Regions from separate parts of the Paenibacillus sp. BGI2013 genome, predicted to be linked through region 1. Evidence: a T-box and tRNA genes for the amino acid it is inferred to sense, from the RefSeq annotation. Region 1 holds a T-box; the other regions hold tRNA genes.
The links. A T-box is a leader RNA that pairs with one kind of tRNA and senses whether it is charged. The one in region 1 lies ahead of leuS (leucine--tRNA ligase), so its partner is inferred to be a tRNA-Leu.
Positions count from the first base shown of each region.

Region 2: it encodes a tRNA-Leu, which carries the amino acid that the T-box ahead of leuS (leucine--tRNA ligase) is inferred to sense. The anticodon was not compared.
Region 3: it encodes a tRNA-Leu, which carries the amino acid that the T-box ahead of leuS (leucine--tRNA ligase) is inferred to sense. The anticodon was not compared.

Region 1 covers NZ_PJFA01000018.1:94,711-97,872, forward strand. Annotated here, with positions in the region: gene CXK86_RS28855 (phosphotransferase family protein) at 1-891, shown strand, start outside; T-box leader at 1,004-1,273, shown strand; gene leuS (leucine--tRNA ligase) at 1,352-3,162, shown strand, end outside.
Region 2 covers NZ_PJFA01000006.1:103,777-106,938, reverse strand. Annotated here, with positions in the region: gene CXK86_RS16420 (nitrogen regulation protein NR(II)) at 1-103, opposite strand, end outside; gene CXK86_RS16415 (hypothetical protein) at 131-334, opposite strand; gene CXK86_RS16410 (urease accessory protein UreF) at 601-1,302, opposite strand; tRNA gene CXK86_RS16405 (tRNA-Leu) at 1,745-1,827, shown strand; gene CXK86_RS16400 (glutathione peroxidase) at 1,975-2,454, opposite strand; cyclic di-AMP (ydaO/yuaA leader) riboswitch at 2,827-3,002, shown strand; gene CXK86_RS16395 (hypothetical protein) at 3,121-3,162, shown strand, end outside.
Region 3 covers NZ_PJFA01000001.1:472,992-476,153, forward strand. Annotated here, with positions in the region: gene CXK86_RS02150 (C40 family peptidase) at 1-193, opposite strand, end outside; cyclic di-AMP (ydaO/yuaA leader) riboswitch at 199-330, opposite strand; gene pelA (pectate lyase) at 749-1,711, shown strand; tRNA gene CXK86_RS02160 (tRNA-Leu) at 1,888-1,971, shown strand; gene xynC (glucuronoarabinoxylan endo-1,4-beta-xylanase XynC) at 2,117-3,162, opposite strand, start outside.

The DNA.
Region 1 (3,162 bases):
TCTGCAAGTATACAGGACTACAAGGAAATGGTGGATGGCTGGGCCAATCATGCATATCTCATTACACTGAGTGACGCACAGCGAGTGGTACTCAAAATTGCACCGTCGGCTTCGACAAATCTGATGCGCTGTGAGCAGGATTTCATGATTGCTGAGATTGAGGCACTACGCCTCATCACGGAGCTACAGGATGTTCCCGTACCCCAAGTGCTGGCTTATGATGATTCGTTAACTATGGCTTCAGCGCGTTATTTTATCATGGAGTACATGTCTGGAACACCCTATAATCAGGTCAAGGATCAATATTCTGCGGAAGAGCAGGAGGCCATTGAACACCAGCTCGGTCGGTACAATCGTCGAATTAATGAAATCAAAGGCGAGAAGTTTGGATATTTCTCGGAGCAAAAACAGCAATATTCCACATGGAAAGAAGCATTTATGAATCTGATGGATGATATTCTTACCGACGGGGAAGAAGCCGGAATTACATTTTCAATCGATTATCCTGAATTGAGACGCTTGATTGAAGAGAAATCGGATGTGCTGGACGATGTAAAAGAACCTGTTCTTGTGAGTTGGGATCTGTGGGATGGCAATGTTCTAGTAGACAAAGGTCGTATCACAGCGATTATTGATTTTGAACGTTCACTGTGGGCAGATCCTCTGATGGAGCATTATTTCAGTCATTTTAACTATACACCCGGTTTTGTGAAAGGGTATGGGCATGAGATTACGACTGAAAGTGAGCTGAAAAGAAGAAGTCTCTATGACTTGTACTTTGATCTGGTGCTGCGCATTGAGTGCGCTTATCGTCAATATGATAATCAGGAACATGTGAATTGGACCATTCATAATCTGGAGGAAGGCATTGAGCGTTTTCGGTTATCCTGAACAGCAACGAGTATTATTGAACGGTACGAACCGTGTGACTTAAAAGGGTCATTATAACGTGTAATATTGACTTTGGGCTTGCTTTTTTATATAATGGTCCCGATATTGTATACATATTTCGATGATAAGGATCAGTAGTAATTCCTGTACATAACAGAGAGCCGGCGGTTGGTGCAAGCCGGTTGACAGTGATTTGCGAACTCGCCTTGGAGAAATGCGGTGATTACACCATTCTGTTTAACCTGCTTGTATAAAGCTTGGGTTCAGGAATGGAAATCCGCATCGGTTAACCGCCGTTACAGGTCCAAAGGGAGTGGATGACGAAGCACGTTCGTCCACTAACTAGGGTGGTACCACGGGAATTCAACCTCTCGTCCCTAGCGCTGCAAACGCTACGGGATGCTGAGGTTTTTTTGTTGCAATTAAAGCTAAAGTGAATAACCTGAAGGAGGAACAATAGATGAGTGAGAATAACCAGCCGAAACACGGCTATCAGCCACAAGTCATGGAAAAAAGTTGGCAGCAATATTGGGATGCAAATAAAACGTTTAAAACGGGTGAGGACCCTGCTAAACCGAAATTTTATGCACTGGATATGTTCCCTTATCCATCCGGTTCAGGTCTGCACGTAGGTCACCCGGAAGGATATACGGCAACGGATATCGTTTCCCGTTACAAACGTATGCGCGGTTACAACGTATTGCACCCAATGGGTTGGGATGCTTTCGGTCTGCCTGCTGAGCAGCATGCACTGGATACAGGTGAACATCCACGAGATATTACATTCCGTAATATTGACAATTTCCGTCGCCAGATCAAATCGCTTGGTTTCTCCTATGACTGGGATCGTGAGATCAGCACAACGGACCCTGAATACTATAAATGGACGCAATGGATCTTTATTCAGCTGTACAACAAAGGTCTGGCTTATGTAGATGAAGTTGCAGTTAACTGGTGTGAAGCCCTTGGAACGGTACTTGCTAATGAAGAGGTTATTGATGGCAAGAGTGAACGCGGAGGACATCCGGTTGTACGCAAACCGATGCGTCAATGGGTTCTGAGAATTACCGAGTATGCAGAGCGTCTGTTGGAAGACCTGGAAGAGCTGGATTGGTCTGAAAGCATCAAGGATATGCAGCGCAACTGGATCGGTAAATCGACAGGGGCGGAAGTTGTATTTGCCATTGAGGGTCGCGAGGAAGTTATCAAGGTGTTCACTACCCGTGCGGACACATTGTTCGGTGCGAGCTTTGCAGTACTGGCTCCGGAACATGAGTTGGTAGAAGCAATTACAACCGATGACCAACGTGAAGCTATTCAGGCTTATCAGGAGCAGGCTTCTCGTAAGAGTGATCTGGAACGTACAGATTTGGCCAAAGACAAAACAGGTGTATTCACTGGCGCTTATGCAATCAACCCTGTTAATGGTGCAAAACTGCCGATCTGGATTGCTGATTACGTTCTTGCAGGTTACGGCACAGGTGCGGTTATGGCAGTTCCGGGTCATGATGCGCGTGATTGGGAATTTGCGAAGCAGTTCGGTCTGGATATCATCGAGGTTATTCAAGGTGGAGACGTTACACAAGAGGCATATTCGGGTGATGGCGCACATGTGAATTCCGATTTCTTGAACGGACTGAACAATGAAGAAGCGGTTGCCAAGATGATTGCTTGGTTGGAAGAGAACGGTAAAGGACAAGGGAAAGTGACCTATCGTCTGCGCGATTGGCTGTTCAGCCGTCAGCGTTACTGGGGTGAGCCAATCCCGATTCTGCATCTGGAAGACGGAACGATGAAGACAGTACCTGAGGATCAACTTCCACTGCTGCTGCCTGATATCGACCAGATCAAACCTTCGGGTACAGGAGAATCACCACTGGCGAATGTTACGGAGTGGGTGAATACGGTAGATCCGGAAACGGGAATGAAGGCACGTCGCGAGACCAATACCATGCCACAATGGGCGGGTAGCTGCTGGTATTACCTGCGCTTTATCGATCCGCGCAATGACAAGGAACTGATCTCCAAGGAGAAACAGCAGCAGTGGCTGCCAGTTGATCTGTACATTGGCGGAGCAGAGCACGCCGTACTTCACTTGCTGTACGCTCGTTTCTGGCACAAAGTGCTGTATGATCTGGGTGTTGTGGAGACCAAAGAGCCTTTCCACAAACTGGTCAACCAAGGTATGATCCTGGGTACCAATAATGAGAAAATGAGTAAATCTCGTGGTAATGTCATTAACCCGGATGAAATCGTGAATGAATTCGGTGC
Region 2 (3,162 bases), on a different contig from region 1:
CACGGTTACAACTTTGGATAATCCAATTGTGATCAACGATGATGAGCTGGTGACGTATGGACTGGAACGACAGCCTCTCCAGATCGGATGTAACATGTCTCATGGATGAGACCCTCCTTTGGCAGAAATCTTATCTCAGTTCATCTGGAATATCCAAAATATCAGCGACCAGGTGCCTGAATCGGGTTGCTTTGCGTGTGCCGTGAATAAGATTGGATAAACGATAGGGTGGGATGCCATGCTGTTCACAAAAGGTCTTCTGGTCCACTTGAAGTTCGGTTAGCCGTCGTTTGATGGCCCATCCGAACGGAGTAACTGGTTTTTTCTTGTTCAAAAGGGTTCACCCCTGGTTAGAATGTAGTATTCAGCCGCTCTTTCTTCATGTAGAATATATAGAAATGCGAGCTGTATGTTTCATTATATACGTAAATGCGTCATCTAACAATTAAAAAAGACGGAAAAAAGTGTATTTTGTGATTATAAATGGCGTAAATACGTAAATAAAACAAATAAAATGACAAAAAACACGTCGGCAAGGAGGTTGCCGCGTGTTTTTTAGTTTGTTTGAATGAAGGGGAGCAGGTATGAGGAGGAAGAGGATTAGGCCCTGTAGGCATGAAGTCCAGCTCCGAGCATATGGAAACTGGGGAAAAACGATTTCATGGACATCGAGGTTGGCTGTGCCAGTCCATCCGCAGCCGAGGCACTGACGGTCTTCCATTCATTCTCCAGATCTGTGGCCAGGCGGACCATCAGATCCTTGGTTGTATCGTTGTTCAGGGGAATAACTTTGGAGGCTTCGGTTATGCAGGCATTCATGGCTGAATGCAGGTAACCAAGGACCGCCTCCTCGACCGGGATGTCGAGGTGGTGGTTAATCCAGGCGTGAACAGTGGAGAGGCAGCCAACCGAATCGTATTTGGCAAAGATCTGTTCGAGCTGGCTGAATTCAATCCAGGGGTGCAGAGCGCGTGCGAGTCTGATCAATCGTTTACCCATGGCGGCAGCTTGTTCTCTTAGATCTCCAGGGGTTCGCTGAACATGGACGAGCTTGTCGATCAGAGCTATCCGCCATGTATCCTTGTGATCTGCTGCGGTATAGATCCCTTTGATGGCCATACCTTCAAGACGAACGATGCTCGGATGCAACTGACAACGCATGAATGATTCGAGATCTTCAGCATTACGAATGGTACCCTCCCTGATATGGATATCCATGCCGAAGGAATGGGTGAACCCTCCAACCTGAATAGAGGAATCAAGCAGTTTGACATAATCGAGCAGCTTATTCCCACGGTTCACAATCATTCGCCTCCTGTGTTCGTTAAATGTCACTTAAAGTAACATTTATATTCCTTTTTGTTTGCTTTATGTTTGAGAATCCGAATTATATGATAGTTATCATCCCATAAATGTCCGCTTTTTGTCAATAGTATCCGTTAAATTTAATGTATTAAATCTGGAATTTAATATTTGTGTTATTTTATATAACTTATCGTGTTATTTATGTGGCGAAGTGCAGGGAGGACTATATAAGGAAGGACTATATATAAATGAATCAACAAGATCGGCTCAAGCCGGAAAAGAGGGGATCAAATCTAATGATATGCAGTTCATGGGTAAAGATGACGAGATTATGCGATTTTTGATGAAAATGCCTAGCTGAAAAAGAAGTATTAAATAATACTTTACTTTTAGTTCTGAACCCGGTATAATCAATTCTGTTGCCGATTATTTACGACATGCGGTCGTGGTGGAATGGCAGACACGCTATCTTGAGGGGGTAGTGGGCGTATGCCCGTGGAGGTTCGAGTCCTCTCGACCGCATCATATGAACGATTAAAAAGAAGCTTTCCATTAATGGGAAGCTTCTTTTTTTTGTCTTTTTCGAACAGTATGACATCTGGGTTGAAAAAAGGCCATCCATTACCGGAGGAATGTTGCTCTACCTTCCGGCTACGGGTGGCCTGTGTATTATTTTTGCAGCAAATTCTTGATATCTTCTTCAATCTTGTCCGGTGTTGTTTTGGGAGCATAACGTTTAATGACCTGTCCGTTCTGATCCACGAGGAATTTGGTGAAATTCCATTTGATTGCTTTGGAGCCGAGCAGGCCAGGAGCTTCTGTGCTCAGGTGTTGGAAAAGAGGGTGAGCGCTTGAGCCGTTCACATCAATTTTCTCAAACATGGGGAAGCTCACGCCATAATTCATCTGACAGAACTCGGCAATATCGTCGGAAGATCCTTTTTCCTGTGCAAACTGGTTGCTTGGGAAACCAAGCACTTCAAATGGAGCATCTTGAAATTTGTCTTGCAATTCTTGCAGACCTTTGAATTGAGGGGTAAGGCCGCATGAGCTTGCCGTATTCACAATCAGGAGCACTTTGTCACGGTAGTCGGACATTTCAACTTCTTGACCGCGAAGGGTATTCACTTTGTAATCGTAGACTGTCATCTAAATCGCCTCCATTTATTTACTCTTATATCTTCTATTATATTGGTTGCAATTAAATATTGCAAAACTAATATGGTGTTAAAAGAATCAAAACAGGCAAGTTGTGCAGAATACGTGAATGAATTGCGAAGTGATTTACGCCAGAGTGAGAATTAGATAGCCTTGAAGAGATAGATAGAGTATAACTTTGTTGTAAGCGTTATTATGGATAGGAATTGGCAAAAATCTGCCGATTTGGTGATCTGGGCGGACTTTACACCGACATGGCATGGGTGTATGATTCATAACGTAATTTCAATTTAAACTAAAATGTACTTGAAAAACGAAACAAACGATAATATCGCTCGATCTTATCCTTAAGATATACGAACGATGTTTTAATCGCTGAGTTTCCATTCATTGATGAGTGGAAAACGGGGGAACCAACGGAATGCGCTGTCCAGGACAGTGGGCATTCATGGGGTGAATTTTCCGGTGACAGCCGGAAATAGGGCGACTCTCGCGCCCGAATCCGTCAGCTAACCTCGTAAGCGTTAAAGGGAGAGGCAACAAGCCGTACGCTGGTTCATGGTGTTTTCGCCATGGGTTATTTAAGAAGCGTTCGGGAGGCCTTGGTCCCCCACGCTTCTTTTTTGTTGTCTTTTCACGCCAAGGGAGGAACGAATGATGGATACTGAGATGGTCTTAGTGACTGCTCCAAATGAAGCA
Region 3 (3,162 bases), on a different contig from region 1:
CAATGCTGTATTTGTTGAAAAGATATCTCATAAAACCAGAACAGTCGAAGCCGGCTACAGTTGTGCCACCCCATTTGTAAGGAATACCTGTCATGTTGTTCACTACGGAGTTGATACTGCTTGCCTCTGTGCTTGTTGCCCCGGATGTAAATAATACAGCTGCTCCAAAAATGGAGATAATCAGTTTTTTCAAAATCAATGTTCTCCCTTCGATGCCTACGGAGTTAGCTAAGGGTTCGGTAGAAGGTTCCCTATATTTCCTATGTATAAGAATAATTCACCCAAATTGGTTCCCCCGTTTTCAAACATGAAACTCGGCAATGAATAATTAAGTTTTTGTAACTATTTGAAACTATATTGCATAAATGCGTAATTGTCAAACCCATTTAAAACCCTTCGTAATACCTCAATGTTAGCGGAATTAAGGTTTTTATATGAAAGAAGGGATCAAGTTTGGATATCATTCATGACAAAAACGTCATTATTGGTTCGCTTAAGACGAATTTGGATAAATAAATAGGTTTGTCATGAGTTAAAAGAACTATCCCGTTATGTAGAATTAGAGAGATTATATTCATTAAGTTGCATATATTGACAAAAATCGATTTTTTGCATATTATCTGATTATCCAATCCACATATTGGATTAAAATTGATTTTATTATGCGATAAATACAAATAAAGGAGGTTTGGGGCGTATATCATACGTAAAGTAGAAGTGGAAGATTTATAAAAACGAACATAGGAGAGTGTTACATTTGAAAGCGAAGAAAATAATTACTTTTGTCCTGGCATGTACGATGGTGTTCTCAGTAGTTGGAATGGCAGTTCTCCCTGTAGGGACGGTATCTGCTGCAGATGCGTCGGGTACTACAGCGAGTATTTCTGATATTTTGAAGAACCAGCTGCCGGATGGAGGTTGGAGAAAAGATTATAAACAGACAAGTGGAGAGTGGGCAAAGTCCACGATAGACAACAAGGCTACATACTCAGAAATTAGAAGATTGGCGAAGGAATTTAAAAAGACGAATGATCCGCGTTACTCCACAGCTGCAATCAAAGGAATTAACTTTTTGATCAACATGCAGTATTCAAACGGCGGGTGGCCACAAGTTTACCAAAGCTCCGGATACCACAAGCACATCACTTACAATGATGATGCCATGATTAATGTAATGATCATGCTGGATGAAGTAGCAGCACGCAAAGGTGATTTCTCATTTATCGACAGCACACTTGCTAACCGCAGTAAAAATTCAGTTGCCAAAGGTGTGGAGGCGATTCTGAATACACAGGTCGTTTCAGGTGGTAAGCTGACAGCATGGGGACAACAACATGATTCCAGCTCTCTTAAACCAGCGAGCGCAAGAATCTACGAAGTGCCATCACTGACAGCTGGAGAGAGTGTAACGATTGTTAAATTTCTGAAAACCAGACCTGCTAACGCTAAAATTACCGCATCCATTAAAGGAGCGGAGGCTTGGTTTAACAAAGTGAAAATTACGGGTTACAAGTATGAAAGAGCTAATGGAGATAGTAAAATTATCGCTGATTCCAAAGCTGCACCAATTTGGGCACGCTTCTATGAGATCGGAACGGATAAACCAATCTTTATTGGTCGTGACGGGGTAGTTAAATACAAATTAAGTGATATTGATAAAGAAAGAAGAGGCGGTTATGCATGGTATGGCAACTGGCCTTCCAAGCTGTAATTTGTAGTATGCTTCCGTTTTAATGAACCAAACTATTAGCAGCAGTTAAAGGTAAAGCCCGAATCGACATGGACGTCTGATTCGGGCTTTATTGTTATTATTTTCAGTGTTGACATGATAGATTACGCATGATATATTATTTCTTGTCGCCGATATGGATGACGGAGATACAATATGCGGTCGTGGCGGAATTGGCAGACGCGCACGGTTCAGGTCCGTGTGGGCTAACCCCCGTGGAGGTTCGAGTCCTCTCGACCGCATCTAATAAAAAGACTCCTTAAGCTAACGCTTAAGGAGTCTTTTTTTGCATTTTTTGATATAACACTAACTTTAGTGATGAGTATTCAAGAGGTTAGTGCTTAGCTGCACGTACAGCAAATGTCTTCCATCAGCCATACGGAACGTTTATTGTGCTGCGGTAACATTAACGCTGTCAATATTCGGTCCTTCCGATCCGGTGGTAACCACTTTCAATGTATTGGTCCCCGTGTTCATGGGGACCTGTATTGTTTTTTCAACCCAAGTGGACCAGCTTCCCGTAGCCGGAAAGGGCTCGTTGCTAATAACTTTGGTTCCGTTCACAAAAATGTCGAGGTTCCGAGTGCCGCTTTCCAGCGCATAACGAAACTTTACGTTTTTGGTACCTGTTGTTGTGTTATTAATGCCGTTCCATTGAATGGCCGAACCAGTCATCGCATTGAAGTTAACATACCCGGAGCCAGTGTAACCGGGGTAGATTGTTTCAATGGCAGCTTCCGTAAGTGACGTTCCGGTCTCGGCTTCATACGTCGTGCCACTGCCTGTATTCCCGCCGCTATTTCCGCCAGTAACGTTGGCAACAAACGTTGTTACGCTCTGAGGCGGGAGCTGTGCCGTGAAGGCTCCATTGGATACGTTAAGCGAGGTTCCGCTTGCCAGGTTTCGACTGCTGTCCGTAATCCATGAGGACACAGTAGAGGCATTACCATTCTGCAGAACGAATTTTTGGCTTGTGGCTGAAGTTCCACGGTTAATTGCCACGACGACTACTTTGTTATCACCTTTATAGGCTGAGACAAATGTGTTTGTATCCGGATTTTTCGTTGCATCGACTCTTAGGAAGCCTGGACGCACGAATTTAGAGAAATGAGCCATATTATACCCGCGTTTGCTTATGGTACCGTCCTCTTTCATCGGACCATACTGTCTGCGGATGTACCACCACACGTAGGCTTGGAAATCACCTTCTACCATGGCATTGTGCATGTGATAGGAAACGTCTAATGCTTCAGGCCAGCGGTCTGCTGAGTTGTTGTCACTGTTTGGAACATACACCTCAGTCATCCACAGTTCTTTACCGGCTCCTTTTTGCTTAAAGAGAGGGTAGGCAAAATTCGAAATCTGGGTTCCATACGTATGTGCTCCCAGAATGTCCATGTTGGCAAGTGCCTGCGGATCATTCAGGATTGGGT